2 regions of the Stenotrophomonas sp. KH_029 genome follow, and region 1 is predicted to be linked to the other one. Evidence: riboswitches for the same ligand, from Rfam matches in the RefSeq annotation. Region 1 holds a riboswitch; the other holds the start of a gene.
The links. Region 1 has a riboswitch for glycine ahead of AC3ITM_RS17135 (trimeric intracellular cation channel family protein). Riboswitches for the same ligand answer to the same signal wherever they lie in the genome.
Positions count from the first base shown of each region.

Region 2: it holds a riboswitch for glycine, as region 1 does, so the genes downstream of both, gcvP (aminomethyl-transferring glycine dehydrogenase) here and AC3ITM_RS17135 (trimeric intracellular cation channel family protein) in region 1, are expected to answer to the same signal.

Region 1 covers NZ_CM174498.1:3,802,152-3,812,474, reverse strand. The annotation lists gene AC3ITM_RS17145 (DUF6616 family protein) at 1-150, shown strand, start outside; gene aroG (3-deoxy-7-phosphoheptulonate synthase AroG) at 416-1,489, shown strand; gene AC3ITM_RS17135 (trimeric intracellular cation channel family protein) at 1,664-2,281, opposite strand; glycine riboswitch at 2,371-2,462, opposite strand; glycine riboswitch at 2,471-2,565, opposite strand; gene AC3ITM_RS17130 (GIY-YIG nuclease family protein) at 2,610-2,870, shown strand; gene AC3ITM_RS17125 (ribonuclease E inhibitor RraB) at 2,968-3,312, shown strand; gene AC3ITM_RS17120 (nuclear transport factor 2 family protein) at 3,389-3,829, shown strand; gene AC3ITM_RS17115 (hypothetical protein) at 3,833-4,282, shown strand; gene AC3ITM_RS17110 (hypothetical protein) at 4,251-4,514, opposite strand; gene AC3ITM_RS17105 (NAD(P)/FAD-dependent oxidoreductase) at 4,511-5,821, opposite strand; gene AC3ITM_RS17100 (NYN domain-containing protein) at 5,986-6,747, shown strand; gene AC3ITM_RS17095 (glutathione S-transferase family protein) at 7,013-7,633, shown strand; gene AC3ITM_RS17090 (primosomal protein N') at 7,718-9,892, opposite strand.
Region 2 covers NZ_CM174498.1:3,077,575-3,087,897, reverse strand. The annotation lists gene gcvP (aminomethyl-transferring glycine dehydrogenase) at 1-2,624, opposite strand, end outside; glycine riboswitch at 2,710-2,811, opposite strand; gene AC3ITM_RS13970 (multidrug effflux MFS transporter) at 3,091-4,314, shown strand; gene AC3ITM_RS13965 (hypothetical protein) at 4,448-4,840, shown strand; gene AC3ITM_RS13960 (M2 family metallopeptidase) at 5,757-7,751, opposite strand; gene AC3ITM_RS13955 (phosphoethanolamine transferase) at 8,205-9,857, opposite strand; gene AC3ITM_RS13950 (phosphatase PAP2 family protein) at 9,854-10,323, opposite strand, start outside.

The sequences.
Region 1 (10,323 bases):
CAGTGCAGCGCGCGCCAGGATGCCGATGCTCTGCTGGCGGCGATCGAAGCGACCGGCTGGCACACCTATTTCACCACCACCCACGTCGCCGGCGCCGCCGGCGGGCTGCAGCAGCACCTGGCCGAGCTGGCGGCGCTGCCCAAGGCATAAGCAGGACGGCGACGGCTGAACATGCGGTTCCAGTTGCGTTTGAAACATTTTGCACTGCGCAGAAGCTGTGCTATCAATACTCCCCAATGAACGCACGCCACGCCAATTCCTACTTTTGGTATTACTTTCCGAAGCCACCGGCGGAGGAAGGCATGCGCTCACCCTGAAGAAAGCTTCAGACGCATACCCGAAAGCCGCCAGCGCACCTGGCGGCTTTTTTGTTGCCGCCGCGCTGGGGACCCCCACTTCCAAGGAGTTTCCCCCGATGCCCCCGCACACCGACGACCTGCGTATCCGCAAGATCGAACCGTTGACCCCGCCGGCCCAACTGCTGGCGATGCTGCCCTGCGATGAGCAGGCCTCCGATACGGTCAGCGCCTCGCGCGCGGCCCTGCACGAGATCCTGCACGGCCGCGACGACCGCCTGGCCGTGGTGATCGGCCCGTGCTCGATCCATGATCCGGTGGCCGCCATCGAATACGCCCAGCGCCTCAAGCCGCTGCGCGATGCCTATGCCGATGAGCTGGAGATCGTCATGCGCGTGTACTTCGAAAAGCCGCGCACCACGGTCGGCTGGAAGGGCCTGATCAACGATCCGGACCTGGACGGCAGCTTCAACATCAACAAGGGGCTGCGCGTGGCGCGCGGCCTGCTGCGCGACATCAACAAGCTGGGCCTGCCGGCCGGCGTGGAATTCCTCGATGTGATCTCCCCGCAGTACATCGCCGACCTGGTCGCCTGGGGCGCGATCGGCGCGCGCACCACCGAAAGCCAGGTGCACCGTGAACTGGCCTCGGGGCTGTCGTGCCCGGTGGGATTCAAGAACGGTACCGACGGCAACATCAAGATCGCCGCCGACGCGATCGGCGCAGCGTCCAATCCGCATCACTTCCTGTCGGTGACCAAGCAGGGCGACACCGCCATCGTAGCCACCGCCGGCAACCCGGATTGCCACGTGATCCTGCGCGGCGGCAAGATCCCCAACTACGATGCCGCCCACGTCGAGGCGACCTGCCAGACCCTGGCCAAGGCGCAGCTGGCACCGCGCATCATGATCGACGCCAGCCACGCCAACAGCAGCAAGAACCCGGAAAACCAGCCCAGGGTCATCGCCGACATCAACGCGCAGCTGGCCGATGGGGAAGAGCGCATCGTCGGGGTGATGATCGAAAGCCACCTGGTGGCCGGGCGCCAGGACCTGGTGGAGGGCCAGCCGCTGGTCTACGGGCAGAGCATCACCGATGGCTGCATCGGCTGGGACGCCTCGCTGGCGGTGCTGGAAAGCCTGGCCGGCGCGGTGCGGGCGCGGCGGGCGGCGCGGGTGAGCCAAGCCGCGTAGTAGGTACCGACCGTTGGTCGGTACACCACCTCACACGACCAACGGTCGGGTGCTACCGGTGCATTGAACGTAGGGCAGGTCACCCGACCAACGGTCGGGTGCTACCGGTGCATTGAACGTAGGGCAGGCCGCCCGACCAACGGTCGGTCGCTACCGGTGCATTGAACGTTCCGTTCAATGCACCTCGTCGCGGTAGACGAACTTGGGCATTTCCCATTTGAAGTGGATCGCCAGCAGGCGCAGCAGGAAGCCGCCGCCCAGGCACCACAGCGTGGCCGCATTGAGCGATACGCCCAGCTCCAGCAGCACCAGCCACGCCGCGCCGGTAAGCAGGGTGATCACCGCGTACAGCTCCTTCTGGAAGATCAGCGGCACCTCGTTGCAGAGCACATCGCGCAGCACCCCGCCGAAGGCGCCGGTCAACATGCCGGCGATCAGCACGATCGGCGCGGCGTGCCCGCCCTCGCGTGCCACCGCGCAGCCGATCAGGGTGAAGCAGATCAGCCCCAGCCCGTCCAGCACCAGGAAGGTGCGACGGAAATGATGCATCCAGCGCGCCACCCAGGTGGCGATCAACGCCGCGCAGATGGTGAAGCCCAGGTACTCGGGGTGCTTCACCCAGCCCAACGGGTAGTGCCCGAGCACGATGTCGCGCAACGAGCCACCGCCCAGTGCGGTGACGCAGGCGATGATGATCACGCCGAACAGGTCCATCCGCCGCCGCCCGGCCGACAGCGCGCCGGTCATGGCTTCGGCGGAAATGGCGATGAGGTAGATCAGGGAGAGCAGCATGGGGAGCATCCGGACACGTCAGGCGGGGACGGAAACACGCAGCCGGCACACCCGTGCGGTGCACGGGCGTGGGGGTGGGATTCCGCTGCCGCTCCCGCTGTCCTTTTGCCTGAGAGTTCGGTGGCCAAGGCCACGTGCCCCTTCGGCGGGTCATTGAAGACCTCTCTCCAGATCGGCGTGTCGGATGCATGGTTGGTGGCGTATCACGCCACCGGCCTGAGCGATTATGGGAGCCTGCGCCTTCGGCGGGCGCCAGCGCGGCGCCTCTCTCCTGCATCCGGGGCGGATTCTAGCAGCCGCCGCGCCCCGGTTGGTCGATAATCCCGGTATGCCCGCTGAACCCACCCCCTGGTATGTGTACCTGCTGGAATGCCGCAACGGCAGCTACTACGCCGGCATCAGCAACGATGTGGAGGCCCGCTTCCAGGCCCACCTGGCCGGCAAAGGGGCCCGCTACACCCGCGCCAACCCGCCGTTGAAGGTGCTGGCGATGCGCGCCTACCCGGACCGGGCGGCGGCGTCGAAGGCTGAGTGGCAGCTCAAGCGCCAGCCACGCGGGCGCAAGCTGGCCTGGCTGCAGCAACCCTGAGGCCGGGCGCTGCCGGGCCCCCGCTTGTTCGCGTCCTGCCCGGCGCACTACCATCGTCCACCTTCCCGCGATCGGCTCACTGAGGCCGTGGAGTGTCATGTCACGCGATCTGGCCCTGTACCCGCAAGACGAAAACGGCGATGTGCTGTGGAACATGCTCCAGGATGGCGACGACCTGAGCATTCCCCGCGAAGTGGATTTTGCGCTGGTCTTTCCCGGCGAAGATGACGCCATCGGCTTTGCGGTGCATCTGCTGCGCAACGAACAGAAGGTGTCGCTGTCGCGGTACGAGGGCAACGAAGCGTTTCCCTGGCAGGTGGTGGTGTACCCGATGATGCTGCCCACGCATGCCAACATCGCCGGCTTCGAGGCCTTGCTGGATGCCGAGGCCGGCCCATACAGTGGCCGCGTCGATGGCTGGGGCTGCATCGCGCAGGGCTGAGCCTGCCCGCAGGCGCCGCTCCAATGCCGGTGCCGGTGTTGTGGCTTCAATCGGGTTGTTCCAACGGAGACCAACGATGTCGATGTTGTCTGTGATGTTCGCGCTGGCGGCGGCAACCACGCCTGCGCCCGCCGTTGCCGATCCGGCCACCGTGTCGGCGATCGAAGCGACCTGCCTGGACTACGTGGACGGCCAGCTCGAAGGCGATCCGGCCCGCGTGGCGCGTTCGCTGCACCCGGACCTGGCCAAGCGCGCGATCCTTGGCGACACCCCGGACGAGCGCCTGGGCCTGCGCCGGATGTCGAAGGAAGAACTGGTGGCGCTTACCCGGCAGGGCGCGTTGAAGACGCCCCGGGACCAATGGAACCGCCGCTGCAAGGTGCTCGATGTCACCGGCAACGCGGCCTCGGTGCGGCTGGAAACGCCCTGGTTCGTCGACTATTTCCACATGGGCCGGTTCGACGGGCGTTGGATCATCGTCAACGCGTTGTGGTACAGCAAACCGAAGGCGCCATAGGCGGTGGGCGCGGCTGGCAAGGCCTGGGCTGGGCTGCTGCTGGCGGTGGTACTGATCGGCGCCTTGCCGGGCGTGCTGTATCTGCTCGGCCTGGCCAGCGTCCACGCGCTGCCGCAGCCGGCCGCCGTTGCACCGACTCACCGCGCCGCCTGCGATGACACGCCGCGAGACGGGGTCGAGGCAATGAATCCCTGGGGCCACACTGTCGAACTGCTTACGCATTCGATGAAGAAAATCGCGCCGGTGCATCGCGAAGCATCATGGGTGGCAGCCCGGCACCTGATGCGTGGGCCGCGTATGCGCATGGGGCAGTGGCACCTGGCCAACGCCGCACTGACCACCTGGATCACCCGGCACTGGACGGCCACGCAGATCGCCGATACCGCCCGGCTGGAGGAATTCTGCCAGGTGCGCAATCGCCCTAGCGCGGCGGCAGCGCGAACATCAGGATGACGCACAGCGCTAGCAGGCCCACCAGCACCCAGCGCAACCCCTCCGGTGGCAGGAAGCCGAACAGGCGCACGTCCTGCCCGTCGAAGCGGTAGCCGCACGTCGGGCAGCGCACCACCATCTGCACGTTTCGGGCAGTGATGGCATTGAAGAACATCGGCACGCCGCTGCGAAACAGAGCCTTGCGCGAATCGAAGCGCGTTGAACAGCGCGGGCAGGTTTCAAGGTTGCTCATGCGGTCGGCCCCTGGTGGGTGTCGGTCGGTTGCCTTGGTCGCCGATCCTCGCGGTCGTCCCCAAAGATGATCCGTGCGCTGCGCTGGTAGCTCCAGTACGCCACGGCCCAGTTCAGCAGCACCACCAGGCGGTTGCGGAAGCCGATCAGGAAGAACACGTGCGCGGCCAGCCAGAACCACCAGGCCAGCACGCCGGACAACTGCAGCCGGCCCAGGTGCACGATCGCGGCCATGCGCCCGATCGTGGCCAGGTTGCCGAAGTCCTGGTACTTGAACGGGCCCGGCGCGGGTTTGTTTTCCAGCCGCGCGCCGATGACCGCCGCCACGTGCCTGCCCATCTGCTTGGCCGCCGGCGCCACGCCGGGCACCGGCCTGCCGTCGGCCTGGCTGAGCGCGGCCAGGTCGCCGGCGACGAAGATCTCCGGGTGGCCGTCGATGGTGAGGTCCGGCTGCACCGGCACGCGGCCGGCGCGGTCCAGCGGCACCTCCAGGGTGCGTGCCAGCGGCGAGGCGGCCACGCCGGCGGCCCAGACCACGGTGCGCGCCGGCACGAACTGGCCGCCGAGCTGGAAGCCGTCGCCGTTGATGTCGCTGACCGGGGTGCCGGTGAGCACTTCCACGCCCAGCTTTTCCAGCTGGCGGCGCGCTTTCAGCGACAGTACCTCGGGGAAGGTCGACAGCACCCGTGGGCCGGCTTCCACCAGCCGCACCTTGGCGCTGGCCGGGTCGATGTGGCGGAATTCGTTACGCAGCGTGTGCCGGGCGATTTCGGCCAGGGTGCCGGCCAGCTCCACCCCGGTCGGGCCGCCGCCGACCACGGCAAAACTCAGCCAGGCCGCCTTGCGCGCCGGGTCCGGTTCGGCCTCGGCGCGCTCGAAGGCCAACAGCAGTTTGCGGCGCAGTGCGATCGCATCGTCGAGGGTCTTCAGGCCGGGCGCGTCGGCGGCCCACTCGTCGTGGCCGAAATAGGCATGGGTGGCGCCGGTGCACAGCATCAAGGTGTCATAGCCGAGCTGGCTGCCGTCGGCCAGGGTGATCTGCCGGGCCTGCTTGTCGATCGCGGTGACCTCGCCCAGGCGCACTTCGACGTTGCGCTGGTCGCCCAGAATGTGGCGCAGCGGTGCGGCGATATCCGGCGCGGACAGCCCGGCGGTGGCCACCTGGTACAGCAGCGGCTGGAACAGGTGGTGGTTGCGGCGGTCCACCAGGGTGATGCGGATGCGCGCCCTGGCCAATGCACGGGTGGCCCAGAGGCCGGCGAAACCACCACCGATGATGACCAGGTGGGGCAGGGGATCGCGGGTCATGCAAGGACTCCTTGGCGGGGGCCGGCCCTCCGGCCCCATGGGTTCATGGTCGACACCGCCTATCCTCGCACGTGAAGCGGGGTGTTCACCTGGATGGCCGATACTGGGTTCAGGGGCCGTCGCGCTTGCCGGCGGCCGATCCATCCCCGTGCTGGAGAGTGATGATGACCGAACCGGAAAAGCGCATCGCCCTGTTGATCGATGCCGACAACGCACCCTCATCCAAGATCGACGTGGTGCTGGCCGAAGTGGCCCGTTACGGGGTGGCCAATGTGCGCCGCGCCTACGGCAACTGGAAGAGTCCGCGGCTGAAGGGCTGGGAATCGGTGCTGCATGCCTATGCGATCCGCCCCATCCAGCAGTTCGCCTACAGCCGCGGCAAGAACGCCTCGGACATGGCGATGGTGATCGATGCGATGGACATGCTGTACGCACGCAACCTGGACGGCTTTGCGATCGTGTCCAGCGATGCGGATTTCACCCCGCTGGTGATGCGGCTGCTCACCGATGGGGTCAAGGTGTATGGGTTTGGCGAGAAGAAGACGCCGGAGCCGTTCGTCAATGCCTGCTCCAAGTTCACCTACCTCGAAGCGCTGGGACAGGGCCACGCCACCGACCCGGAGGTGGAGCAGGACAACGAGGAAACCCGGCCGCGCAAGAGCGGGCCGGAATTGCGCAACGACACCCGGCTGGTGCAGATGCTGCGCCGCGCGGTGACCTCGGCCGAAGCCGAGGATGGCTGGTCGCACCTGGGGCCGGTGGGCAGCCAGATCGGCAACCAGGCCTCGTTCGATTCGCGCAACTACGGCTACGGCAAGCTCAGCGAACTGCTGGCGGCGACCGGGTTGTTCGAGATGAAGAAGGAAGGCAAATCCACCTACGTGCGCGCGCTGCCGAAAAAGAGCGCGGCCAAGCCGGCCAAGTAGGTGCGGCGGGAGCGGCGCAATCCGCCCCTGGTAGGGTCGGTCGCCACACGACTGCCGACAGTCCTGCCGCGCGCGGTGGCGCATGACAACTGTCGACATGGCGCGGGGCGTGCGGCGCCGGCTTCGTTGGCCTGCCGCGCCGACATCGAACGTCGGCCGTGCACCGGCCGGCCAAGGGCCAACCCAACCGTGGGCCGACCGGCGTATCGTAGCGCCATCGCGCGGCCCGGCGCCGCCTACCTTATCCAACCGCGAGAAACCAACCATGCTGAAAATCTGGGGCCGCCACAATTCCAGCAACGTGCGCAAAGTGCTCTGGTGCGCCGAGGAAACCGGGGTGCCGTATGAGTCGATCCAGGTCGGTGGTGCATTCGGCGGCACCCAGTCGCCGGAGTACCGCGCGATGAATCCCAACGGGCTGGTGCCGGTCATCGAAGACCATGGCCTGCCGCTGTGGGAGTCCAACACCATCGTGCGTTACCTGGCCGCGCGCTATGCGCTGGGCACGCTGTACCCGGAGGATGTGGTCGAGCGGGCGCAGTCGGAAAAATGGATGGACTGGACCACGTCGACATTTTCCGGTGTGTTCCGCGACCTGTTCTGGGGCACGCTGCGCACCGCCCCGGCCGACCGCGACGAGGCACGCATCGGTGCGGCCCTGGTGCGGTCGGGCGAGCTGCTGGCGATGGCCGACGCGGCACTGGCACGGCAGCCGTGGCTGTCCGGCGAACGGTTCGCGATGGGCGACATCCCGCTGGGTGCGTTCGCCTATGCGTGGTTCGAAATGCCGATCCAGCGCCCCGACCTGCCGCACCTGGCGGCCTGGTACGAACGCCTCAAGCAGCGCCCGGCCTACCAGCGCGGCGTGATGACCGAATTGACCTGAAGCGCGTGCCGACCAACGGTCGGCACCTACCGGGCCTGCGCTATTCGCATCAATGTGCGCCCGGATCTGTATTGAGGCTCGGCCTCAATACAGATCCGTCGGATCCACATCCAGCGACCAGCGCACCTTGCGCGCCTGCGGCAGCGCATGGATCTGCGGGGTGATCTGGTCGAGCACGGCATGCAGCGGGCGCCGCGAGGGCGCCGACAGCAGCAGCTGGGTGCGCTGGTAGCCGGCGCGGCGCGGCATCGGTGCCGGCATCGGGCCATAGCGTTCCACCGCGGCATCCTCGGCGATCAGCGCGCGCACCGCCGCGAGCATGGCATTGGCATGCTCCACCTGCTGCGCTTCGGCACGCAGCAGGGCCAGGTGCGCGAACGGCGGGAAGCCAGCCGCTTCGCGCTGCTGCAGTTCGGCCTCGGCGAAGGCGTGGTAACCGCCGTTGACCAGGGTCTCCAGCAGCGGATGGCCGGGGTGGTGGGTCTGCAGCCAGACCTCGCCGGGGTCGGTGGCGCGGCCGGCACGGCCGGCCACCTGGATCAACTGCTGGGCCAGTTTTTCGCTGGCGCGGAAATCGGCCGAGAACAGCCCTTCGTCGATCCCCACCACCACCACCAGGGTCAGCTTGGGCAGGTCGTGGCCCTTGGCCAGGATCTGCGTGCCGACCAGGATGCCGGCGCGGTCGCCCAGCGCGGCCAGCTGGGTTTCCAGCGCGTCGCGGCGGTGGGTGGTGCCGCGGTCGATGCGGATCACCGGATAGTCGGCGAACGCCTGCAGCAGATGTTCTTCCAGCCGTTCGGTGCCGATCCCCTGCGGTTGCAGGGCCAGGCTGCCGCAATCGGGGCAGGCCAGCGGGGCCGACTGGCGCGCGCCGCAGTGGTGGCATTGCAGGCGGCGGCCGCCGGCGTGCACGGTCATCGGCGCATCGCAGCGTTGGCAGGGTGCGGTCCAGCCGCAGTCGTGGCACAGCAGCACCGGCGCATAGCCACGGCGGTTCTTGAATACCAGCACCTGGTGGCCGGCCTGCAGGTGGTCGGCGATGCCCTGCAGCACTTCCGGCGACAGCCCGTCGCGCAGCGGCCGCTTGCGCACATCCAGCACCCGCACCCGCGGTGGCCGCGCCTCGCCGGCGCGCACCTTCAGGCGCAGGTGGGCGTAGCGCCCGGCCTGGGCGTTGTGCAGCGATTCCAGCGACGGGGTGGCACTGCCCAGCACCACCGGCACGCCCAGTGCCTTGGCCCGCACCAGCGCGAAGTCGCGTGCGTGGTAGCGGATGCCGTCCTGCTGCTTGTAGCTGCCATCGTGTTCTTCATCGACCACGATCAGCCCGGCATTGGGCAGCGGGGTGAATACCGCCGAGCGCGTGCCGACGATCACCTGCGCCTCGCCACGCGCCGCTGCCGCCCAGACCCGTGCGCGCTCGTTGTCGTTCAAGCCCGAATGCAGCACACGCACGGGAATGCCCAGGCGGTTGCGGAAGCGCGACAGGGTCTGCGGGGTCAGCCCGATCTCCGGCACCAGCACCAGTGCCTGGCGGCCGCGCGCCAGGCAGGCCACGATCGCCTGCAGGTAGACCTCGGTCTTGCCGCTGCCGGTCACGCCATCCAGCAGCAGCGCGGCAAAGCCGTCGGTGGCGGTGATCGCCGCGATGGCGGCGGCCTGTTCGGGGTTGGGGACCGGACCCGGCCGGGTGCTGGGTGGCACGGCCTGGTGTTCCAGCGCGACCCGCTCGACCAGCCCGCGCTTGGCCAGCGCCCGCGCGGCGGTACGCCAGTCGTCGATCACCCCATCCAACTGGTCCTCCTCGACCACGCCCTCGGCCAGGCAGGTGGCCAGCCGCTGCGGGCGGGTGCCGGCGCGCAGGCGGGTGCCCGGGTCGCGCCCGGCGGCGGTCAGCTGCCAGCCCCAGCGGTGGGTGTCGGGCAAGGCCTCGCCGCGCCGCAGCGGCGCCGGCAGCGCGGTGCTGACCACCTCGCCGAGCGGGGCGTGGGTATAGCGCGCCAGCCACTGCAGCGACCCCCACAGCTCGCCGGCCAGCAGCGGCTCGGTATCGATCCAGTCCAGCGCGGCGCGCAGGGTGCCGCCATCGGCCACCACCCCGATATCGGCGACCACCCCGACCAGTTCGCGCGCGCCGAACGGCACCCGCACCCGGCGCCCGACCATGCCCGGATGCGGGGCCTGGCCCGGCGGCGGGGCGTAGTCGAACCACTGCGGCAGCGGGACCGGCAGGGCGACGCGCAGGGTCGGCGCATTCAGCAGGGGCGCGGGGCCGCCGCTGAGCGACAGGAGGGGGGCCGGATCGGAACGGGGCATCGGACCAGTGTAGCGGTCCGACCGGGCCCGGGTTGCGCGTCTGGATGGCGGCCATGCGTCGGGCTGGACAACCTAAATCCCACCTAAATATAGGTTCTGATGGGAGATTCAGGCTTATCCACATCTTCTGTGGATAAGTCTGTGCGCCACTCTCGATCCGGGGGCGCTGGGTCAGGAAGTTCCGACCTTTGGCTCAACTTGGTCAAAAAATCGCCACACAACAATGTTCAATAAAAACAAAGCGATAGCTGTGAAACAAAGTTGAAACACGGCGGCGGGGCAGTACAACCGGGGTTGCCCAGCGGTTTTTCTTGATGCTGTGCACAACCTGCGCCCGTTGCAGCCCCATCGGCAGGTGCCGGCCTTCACGCGCG
Region 2 (10,323 bases), 720 kb from region 1:
ATCTGGATCATCGCGTTGATGAAGCGATCCAGCTCGTGCAGGGATTCGCTTTCGGTCGGTTCCACCATCAGCGTGCCGGCGACCGGGAAGCTCAGGGTCGGGGCGTGGAAGCCGAAGTCGATCAGGCGCTTGGCCACGTCTTCGGCGCCGATGCCGGAGGTCTTCTCCAGCGGGCGCACGTCCAGGATGCACTCGTGTGCGACCAGCCCGTTGCGGCCGGTGTACAGGGTCTTGAAGTGCGGGGCCAGGCGCTTGGCGATGTAGTTGGCGTTGAGCAGGGCTACCTGGGTCGCCTTGCGCAGGCCGGCGGTGCCCATCAGGGTGATGTACATCCAGCTGATCGGCAGGATCGAGGCGCTGCCGAAGCTGGCCGCGCTGACCATGCCGACATCGCCTTGCCCACCCAGCACCTTGGGCAGGAACGGCGCGAGGTGCGCCTTGACCGCGCACGGGCCGACGCCCGGGCCGCCGCCGCCGTGCGGGATGCAGAAGGTCTTGTGCAGGTTCAGGTGCGACACGTCCGAGCCCCACTTGCCGGGCTTGGCCACGCCGACCAGAGCGTTCATGTTGGCGCCGTCGGTATACACCTGGCCGCCGTGCTTGTGCACGATCTCGCAGATTTCCACCACCTCTTCCTCGAACACGCCATGCGTGGACGGGTAGGTGATCATCAGTGCGGCCAGGCGGTCGCTGTACTTCTCGGCGTTGACGCGGATGTCTTCCAGGTCGACGTTGCCGTTGGCATCGGTCTTGGTCACCACCACCTTCATGCCGCACATCTGCGCCGAGGCCGGGTTGGTGCCGTGCGCCGAATCGGGGATCAGGCAGACATCGCGATGGTCTTCACCGCGCGAGCGGTGGTAGGCGCGGATCGCCAGCAGGCCGGCGTACTCGCCCTGCGCGCCGGAATTGGGCTGCAGGCTGACCGCGTCGTAGCCGGTGCATTCCACCAGCATCGCTTCCAGCCCGTCGATCAGTTCCTTGTAGCCGGTGGCCTGGTCGGCCGGGGCCAGCGGGTGGATGTTGGCGAACTCCGGCCAGGTCACCGGGATCATCTCGGCGGTGGCGTTGAGCTTCATGGTGCAGCTGCCCAGCGGGATCATGGTGCGATCCATGGCCAGGTCCTTGTCCGCCAGCGAACGCAGGTAGCGCAGCAGCTCGTGTTCGCTGTGGTGGGTGTTGAACACCGGGTGGGTCAGGAACGCACTGGTGCGGACCAGGCCGGCCGGCAACGCATCGGCGGTGGCCGCGTCCAGGGCGTCCACGTCAACGCTGGCGCCGAACAGGCGGCCCAGCGCGACGATGTCCTCACGGGTGGTGGTCTCATCCAGGCTGATGCCGACCGCTTCGCTGTCGATCGCGCGCAGGTTGATGCGCGCCGCGGCCGCCTTGGCGTGGATCGCCTGGGCGTCGATGTCCTTGACGTGCAGGGTGTCGAAGAACTGCGCGCCGACGTTGATGCCGGCGTTGCGCAGCGCCGCGGCCAGGATCGCGGCCAGGCGGTGGGTGCGGCGGGCGATCCGGGTCAGGCCGTCCGGGCCGTGGTATACCGCGTACATCGAGGCCATCACGGCCAGCAGCACCTGCGCGGTGCAGATGTTGGAGGTGGCCTTCTCGCGGCGGATATGCTGCTCGCGGGTCTGCAGGGTCAGGCGGTAGGCGGCATTGCCCTGGGCATCGACCGACACGCCGATCAGACGGCCCGGCATCGAACGCTTGTAGGCATCGCGGCAGGCCATGAAGGCGGCGTGCGGGCCACCGAAACCGAACGGCACGCCGAAACGCTGCGAGTTGCCCACCACGATGTCCGCGCCCCATTCGCCCGGTGCGGCGATCAGGGTCAGCGCGAGCAGGTCGGTGGCCACCGCGACCAGGCCGCCGCGCGCATGCACCGCATCGGCCAGCGCCTTGTGGTCGCCGACGTGGCCGAAGGTGTCCGGGTACTGCAGCAGCACGCCGTAGCAGTCGGCCTCCAGTGCTTCGGCCGGGGTACCCACGCGCAGCACGATGCCCAGCGGTTCTGCGCGGGTACGCAGCAGTTCCAGGGTCTGCGGGTGCACCGCGTCGTGCACGAAGAAGGTGTCGGACTTCGACTTGGCCGAGCGCTTGGCCAGCGTCATCGCTTCAGCGGCGGCGGTGGCTTCATCCAGCAGCGAGGCATTGGCGATCTCCATGCCGGTCAGGTCGGCGCACAGGGTCTGGAAGTTGATCAGCGCTTCCATGCGGCCCTGCGAGATCTCGGCCTGGTAGGGGGTGTAGGCGGTGTACCAGGCCGGGTTTTCCAGCACGTTGCGCAGGATCACGTTCGGGGTGAGGGTGCCGTAGTAGCCCTGGCCGATGAAGGTGCGGAACACCTGGTTCTTGTCGGCGATGGCGCGGATCTTGGCCAGTGCCTGCACTTCGGTCAGCGACTCGGGCAGGGCCAGCGGTGCCGGCGACTTGATCCCGGCCGGGACGATCGCATCGGTCAGCGCGTCCAGCGAGGCGTGGCCGACCACGCCCAGCATCTGCGCGATTTCGGCGTCGTTGGGGCCGATGTGGCGTTCGACGAACGCGTGGCTGTGTTCAAGCTCGCTCAGGGAAGCGGCACGCTGGGCGGAGGTATTCGGGGACATGGCTGGCATCTCGAAGAGTGGGCACGCACGTTCGGAAGCCCAGCAGGGCCGGCGGATCGCGGACGCGCGAGCCAGCGGACCTTGCGGTCTTCCTGGGTGCCCCTCTGTCCTTTTGCCTGAGAGTTTAAAAGCGCGCATCTGCGTGCTTCGTGCCCCTTCGGCGCCGGCAGTGGCCGGTCTCTCCAGAGTTTTGATGCAGGTGGTATCGGGCCTGAGCGATTACGGGCGTTGCGCCTTCGGCAGCGGGTGACCGCTTCTCCCACCGTGTAGCCCGGCGATTATAGCCCAGCGGCCCGCCCGGCTACGGCCTGCCAGGACATGAATGGGTGGGCAGGCGGGGCCGGATACGCCGTCGCAGGCATGGTGCCGGGCCGGGCAAAGCCCTATCATCATCGGATCCTCGTATTCATCTGGCGCCGCCCGTTCCGGGCTGGCGCCCGCCGTGCATTCGCGCATGGCCCTGACGGAAGACCGCATGACGCCCGCCTCGCCCTCGACCCGCCGCCTGGCCCTGCTGCTCGCAGGACTGGCGATGTTCGGCCCGTTCTCGATCGACACCATTTTCCCGGCCTTCCTGCTGCTGGGGCAACGCATGCAGGTGGACCAGGTCGCGGTGCAGCAGACCATCAGCGTGTACCTGCTGTTCTACGGACTGATGGGCCTGGCGCATGGCCCGCTGTCCGATGCGTTCGGCCGCAAGCGGGTGATCATCGGCGGGCTGGTGCTGTTCATCGGCGCCTCGGTCGGCTGCGCGCTGTCGACCGACATGGCCACGCTGCTGGTGTTCCGCGCGCTGCAGGGCATGACCGCCGGCGTCGGCATGATCGTCGGCCGCGCGGTGATCCGCGATCTCTACCACGGTGCCGATGCGCAGCGCCTGATGAGCCAGGTCTCGATGATTTTCGGTGTCGCCCCGGCGATCGCGCCGATCATCGGCGGCTGGATCCTGCTCGGCGGCGGCGACTGGCCGTTGATCTTCTGGTTCCTGGTGTTGTTCGGGCTGGTGCTGCTGCTGGCTACCGGCAAGTGGTTGCCCGAAACCCATCCGCTGGAAGCACGCACGCCGTTGTCGATGCGCGAGCTGCTGCGCAGCTACCTGCGCATGGGCTCCAACCCGCGTCTGCTGCGCCTGGCTGCGGCCGGTGCGCTCAGTTTCTCCGGGATCTTCCTGTACATCTCCTCGGCGCCGGTGTTCGTGATGCAGCACCTCAAGCTGGGTGAGGGCGATTTCGCCTGGTTGTTCATCCCCACCATCGGCGGCATGACCATGGGCTCGTTCCTGTCCGGGCGAATGGCCGGGCGGGTGGTGGCGCCGCGGCAGGCCGCGATCGGTTTCGGGCTGTGCGCGGTGTCGGCCCTGCTCAACCTGGGCTATGTGCTGTCGGTGCCGCAGATCGAACTGCCGTGGGCGGTGCTGCCGATCTTCCTTGGCGGCGTGGGCATCGCACTGATCTTCCCGATCCTGGCGCTGGCGGTGCTGGACATGTATCCGCACCAGCGCGGGCTGGCTTCGTCGATGCAGATGTTCATCCAGCTGATGACCAGCACGCTGGTGGCCGGGGTGGTCTCGCCGCTGCTCAGCGCCAGCCCGGTGCACCTGGCGCTGGGCTACGCCGGCTTCTTCGCCCTCGGCGCCAGTCTCTGGTATTGGGAACGCCACCGCGAGCGCCGCCGCGAGAGGCTCGCCCCGGGCCAATGACCGCTGCTGCGGCCGGCCGACGGGTCTGGGCCGTTGGTTGTCCGTTGGCAGGCCGGGGCGGGCTGGCCGTGCACCGGCCCGGAAACGCCCGTGCGGTATCCTTTACGCTTTGATGCAGTCCGGAAATCCCCGCATGTCGACCACCTCCAAACTGCGCCGCGACATCCGCCGGCGCCGCGAAACCCAGGCCGCCAACCGCGAGCAGGCCGCCGCCACGCCGGTGGAACCGCATGCCGAGCTGCGCGACCAGCAGCGCACGCTGCTGGCCGGGATCGTGCGCCGCGATGGTGAGTGGGTGCTGGGCATGGATGGGCGCATCGCCGGCCAGACCCCCAGCGCGGCGCGGGTGCTGGCACTGATCATGCAGGCCGCCGAACTGCACGAACGCCAGGGCACGCCGGTGCGGCTGGTGTATTCGGATGCATTGAAGGACGCCGCGCATGCCGAGGCCAAGGCCGATGGCAAGGATTTCGAACAGTTCAAGCTGGAGTTCGCGGCCGCGTTGAAGCCCAAAGCGCAGGCGTAGGTCCGACCCGTGGTCGGACGCTGCTCGTTCCGCCACCGCGGTGCATGAAAGAACCAACGAAAAAGGTTCTTCGCCGATTTCCGGGAAGTCAGCTGCGCACTAAAGCCTCAGATCAACGGCAATGACCGACGTATGCGCTGATTGGGCTGGCGCGGGTGGGTTGACGGGACACGCCGTGAACCCATCCGTGGGGGCTTGGCGAAAACATCCGTGTTTTCGACAGTCCCGCCAACCCACCCACGCCAGCCCTCCACACATGGCTGGCACGCATGGAAAAGCGTAGGTCCTAGCCACGCTCGAACAGCGTGATGCCGAGACGATGCGTGTCCGACCATGGGTCGGACCTACCTGTGATGGGGTTGCCAGGAACTGGAGCAACGTCAGACCGTGGTCGGATTGCTGTTGCTGTTGCTGTTGCTGTTGCTGTTGCTGTTGCTGTTGCTGTTGCTGTTGCTGTTGCTGTTGCTGTTGCTGTTGCCCGTGATTTTGATCTTGATCTACCTCCCCCCTTGGAGCGAGCCGAGCATCGCAGCGGCAGCGGGGGCGAAGAGGCGCGGGTGTCTGAGCGCAGCGAGTTCCGCGCCGTCCCCCGATGACGCGAGAAGCGCAGGGCACCGGCGGGCGTTGCCCGCCGGATCGCGGACGGGGGCGTGTTCTTTGGTTACTTTCTTGCACGAGCAAGAAAGTGACTCGCGCCCCGGAGGGGCACGAAACGCTTTTGACGTTATCCGCGAAGCGGAAACAGCAGCGGCAACAACCGGACAACGGCCGGGCCCACCCGGTGGCATGCTCCCATAGTGCCACCGGGTGGGCTGTAGCCCCGGACATCGGCGAAGAACCAACGGAAAAAGCCGGCCCAAGGGCCGGCTTTTTCGTCCCATCACCGCGCAGCCGACCCATGGTCGGCCGCATCTTCTCAGCGGGTGGCCGGAGCCGCCGCCGGTTTGGCCGCGGCAGTGGCGGCCGGGGCCTTCCAACCGCACATCTGGCCCTGGTTCTGCTGCTTGAGCCAGTCATTGACCGGGGTGAAGTACTCGATCATCGGGCCGGCATCGAGCTTGTCGCCGCCGGTGATCTCGCGCAGGGTGGCCTGCCACGGCTGGCTGGCGCCCTTGCTCAGCATCGCCCAGAACTTCTGCCCGGCTTCCTTGTTGCCGTAGAAGCTGCACTGGTGCAGCGGGCCCTTGTAGCCGGCGGCATCGCACAGGCCCTTGTAGAACTGGAACTGCAGGATGCGCGCCAGGAAGTAGCGCGTATACGGGGTGTTGCCCGGTACGTGGTACTTGGCGCCCGGATCGAAGAACTCCTCGCCGCGGGTGCTGGCCGGGGCCACGCCCTGGTACTTGGCCTTCAGCTCCCACCAGGCCTGGTTGTAATGGTCCGGGGTGATCGAACCGTCGAACACGCCCCAGCGCCAGCGGTCGATCATCAGGCCGAACGGCAGGAACGACACGCCGCTCAGGGCCATGCGCATCTGTGCGTTGATGGTGGCTTCGCGGCTTTCCTGCGGCTTGTCGACCAGGCCGATCGAGTTGAGGTACTGCGGGGTCATCGCCAGCACGATGGTGTCGCCGATCGCTTCGTGGAAGCCATCGTTGGCGCCGCCCTGGAACAGCGGCGGCAGCGGGTTGTAGGCCAGGTCGTAATAGATGTGGCCCAGCTCGTGGTAGATGGTGGTGAAGTTTTCTTCGGTCGGCTTGATGCACATCTTGGTGCGCACGTCGCCGTCCATGTTCATGTCCCAGGCACTGGCATGGCAGACCACGTCGCGATCCAGTGGCTTGATGAACTGGGTCTTGTCCCAGTACGACTTGGGCAGTGCCGGCATGCCCAGCGAGACGTAGAAGTCCTGCGCGCGTTCGGTCATCTGCTTGGCGGTGCGCAGTTCGGCTTCACGCTGGGCCTTGAACAGGGCTTCGACGTTGGCGTTGCTGCTGCCGGCCTTGGCCAGCGCGCCGCTGAGGTTGGTCTGGTACTGCTTTTCCAGCGCGGCGGTGATGTCCAGGCTGCCGGCGCCGGGATAGGGTTCCAGCTGGTCCCACAGGTTGGACCAGTCCTGCTGCCACATGTTGCCCAGCAGGTGGGCGGCGATCAGGCCACCGTCGGTCTCGGCCTTGTCCTTGCCGTAGGTGGTGTCGAGCTTGGTGCGGGCGTAGCAGTGCAGCTGCTCGTACATCGGCTTGACCTGTTCCCACAGGCGGTCGGTTTCCGGGCCGATCTGTTCGGGCGGCATGTCATAGCCGCTGCGCCACATCTGGCCGGCATCGGCAAAGCCCATTTCCTTGGCGCCTTCGTTGACCAGGCCGACGAAGCGTTGGTAGTCGGCGCGCATCGGCTTGGTGGTGGCGTGCCAGCCCTGCCAGGCGTCCAGTTGCTTGTCGTAATCACGGCTGCGCGCCAGGACCTGTTCCAGCTCGCCCAGCTGGCGGCAGCTGGCCGGGTCGGCGTCGTCGGTGCAGTACTTGCCCGAGCCGTAGGCGCCTTCCATGCGGCTGGCGATACGGGTCAGTTCGGACAGCTTGGCCGGGTCGCGCGGGGCCGGCATGGAGGTCATCAGTTTGAGCAGGTGGATCTGGCGCTTGGTGTCTTCGCTCATCGGCTGGCCGTCATACGTGGCGGCCTGGGTGATCCAGCCGTTGAGCACGGTCAGCCAGCGTTCGTTGGCCTTGGCCGCCACCCGCTCGGAATCGTCGTTGATGTAGGTCGACGACAGCCACTGCGCCGAGGTCATTTCCGGGTACATGGCCTTGTACTCGGCGTTGACGCGGGCGATGAACTGGTCTGCGCTCTCGCCGGGCTTGGCGGTGTTCGCAGCCGGGGCATCGGCCGGGGTGGGGTCCTTCTGGCAGGCCGCCAGCGTCAGTGCGGCAGCACCGACAGCCAGGGCCAGCAGGAGCGGGCGGTGGTTCACGGGGACATCCTTGGGTGGTGACAGACCGGCGAAGGCTAGTGGGCTGCCCGCTGCACTGCAAGGGGCAGGGCAGCAACGTCCACTGCGCAGGACGCTTGAGTTGGGGCTGGATGGTCGCTTTGCCATTCAAAAGCAATTGGCCGCCACGGCTCCGGGAACGGGTCGGTGCGGATGGGTTGTCGGGACACGCCGCAAGTACGTCCCTGTAGGCTCGGCGAAAACATCCATGTTTTCGACGGTCCCGCCAACCCACCCACACCGACCCGTCCACACATGGCTGGTGCACATGGCAAACGCAACGACCGATGCTGTGGTTCGGCTGTGGGAGTAGCTTGCAGGAACTTGATTCTGGTGCCCGACGAGGAAGAACCTTGGGGGCCACGGTCTGGCCACCCCGGCCCGAGCGGAACTGGGAATAGCCAGCAGCTTCACACTTTCAGCAGATCTAGTGGTCTATGCCTCGCACCCGGCAAACAGATCGCGGTCGCGTTCGTAGATCGCGGTTTTGACCTGCATCAGCCCCAATACCGACGGGAACAGGTTGTCGTGGTCGGTGTACTGGCCGGCGCGCTGTCGCACGCAGGCCAGGTTGAGCCCGCGGTTGGCGGCGAAGGCGGGAGAGAACCACATCGTCATCGGCACCCGGGTCTGCTCCTGCGGGGCGATCGCGTAGGGCATGCCGTGCAGGAACAGGCCCTTTTCTCCCAGCGACTCGCCGTGGTCGGACAGGTAGATCATCGCCGTGTCGTAGTCGTCCATGCCCTGCAGCGTGCCGATCGTGCGGGCCAGCAGCTGGTCGGTGTACAGCAGGGCGTTGTCGTAGCTGTTGGTGATCTGCTCGCGGCTGCACTTGCCCAGGTCGGGGGTGTCGCAGGTGGGGGTGAAGCGGCGGAAGCGGGCCGGGTAGCGTTCGAAGTAGCTCGGGCCGTGGTTGCCCAGCTGGTGCAGCACCACCACCCGGTCGCCGGGCCGGGCGCGCACCTGGGTGGCCAGGTCGTCGATCAGGATCTCATCCATGCAGCGCCCGTTGGCGCACAGCTGCGGGTGTTTGGCATCGTCCAGTGCCTGCACCGGCAGGCCTTCGCAGACGCCCTTGCAGCCGGACTGGTTGTCGCGCCACAGCGTACCGATGCCGGCACGGTCCAGCACATGCAGCAGCGACTGGTGGGCACGGATCTTCTTCTCATCGTAGTCGTGGCGGCCATACGGCGAGAACAGGCAGGGCAGCGATACCTCGGTGCTGGTGCCGCACGCATGCATGTCCGGGAAGTTGATCACGCCGGCCTGGGCCAGCTGCGGCGTGGTCTGCCTGGGATAGCCGTTGAGCCCCCAGTTCTGCGCGCGCGCGGTCTCGCCCATCACGATCACCAGCAGCCGCGGCCGGCTTCCGGCTGCACGCGCGGTGGCCTTGGCATCGGTGCCGATCGGCAGCTTGGGCGCGCGCTGGATCGGGTTGTCCCCGCGCAGTGCCTTGGGCAGGCCGAGCAGGAAATTGCCGGGGGTGGCCAGGTAACGCACTTCGCGTTGGTTGCGCATCAGCGCCGACATCTCCTGGAAGGACAGCATCGCACCGCCCAGGGCAACCAGTGCCGACAGCAGCAGGAAGCCGCCGCGCCACAACAACGCCCTGGCCCAGGAACGCTTGACCAATTGCACCCGCCACAGCAGCAGCATCGGCAGCACGGCCAGCAACAGCAGCGGCGGCAGCAGCGCCGCGGTCATCAGCTCGCCGCTTTCCTTGTGGTCGGTGGCCAGCACGTTGCGCAGCATGTCCGCATCCAGATAGATGTGGTAGCTGCCCATGTAGTGGGCGGCCAGCGCCGTGCCCACCAGCAGCATGCCGACCACCACCTTGGCATTCCAGCGCCATACCAGCAGGCCCATCAGCAGGCAGTGCGCGCCGACCAGGAACAGCAGCAGCGAGGCGGCAAAACGCAGGCTGCCCGGATGGGTGGCCATCGCGCTGTGCCAGAACAGGCCATTGCAGGCCAGCGCGAAGAACAGGCTGGTCAGCGTGATCAGGGTTTCGGTGGACCACTGCGGGCGCCAGCTGCGCAGGCCGGTCAGGTCCAGGCTGCGTGCCGGGCGCGATACCGATGCGTTCATGCCTGCTCTGCCTGTGCCACGGCGCGATGGGTCTGGTCGGCCGGCCTGAGCAGGGGTTGAAACGCGCAGTACAGCGCCAGTGAGACCAGCCAGCAGGTGGCCAGGGTCCACAGGTCATGGGAGAGGAAATGCGCGCCGCGCAGCTGTTGGGCCAGGCCGAACACGGCGCCTGCCAGCAGCCCGACGGCCAGGCCGCGCCAGCGCCAGGCCGGGCGCACCATCAGGGCGAAGAAGTACAGGCCGATCCAGGCGAACCCCGCACTGGAGTGGCCCGCAGGAAAGCAGACGCCGCGCGGCATGCCGTGCGGCCGTGCGGCGAAGACCCCCACGTATTCGCGCAGGCCGCCATAGCGGGCCAGGTCCCAGGGGCAGTCCATGTTGGTCACCGACTTGAGCAGCGAGACCACCCCGGTCCCCAGTGCCACGGCCAGCACCAGGTACAGCAGCGGCCAGCGCCAGGCCGCCG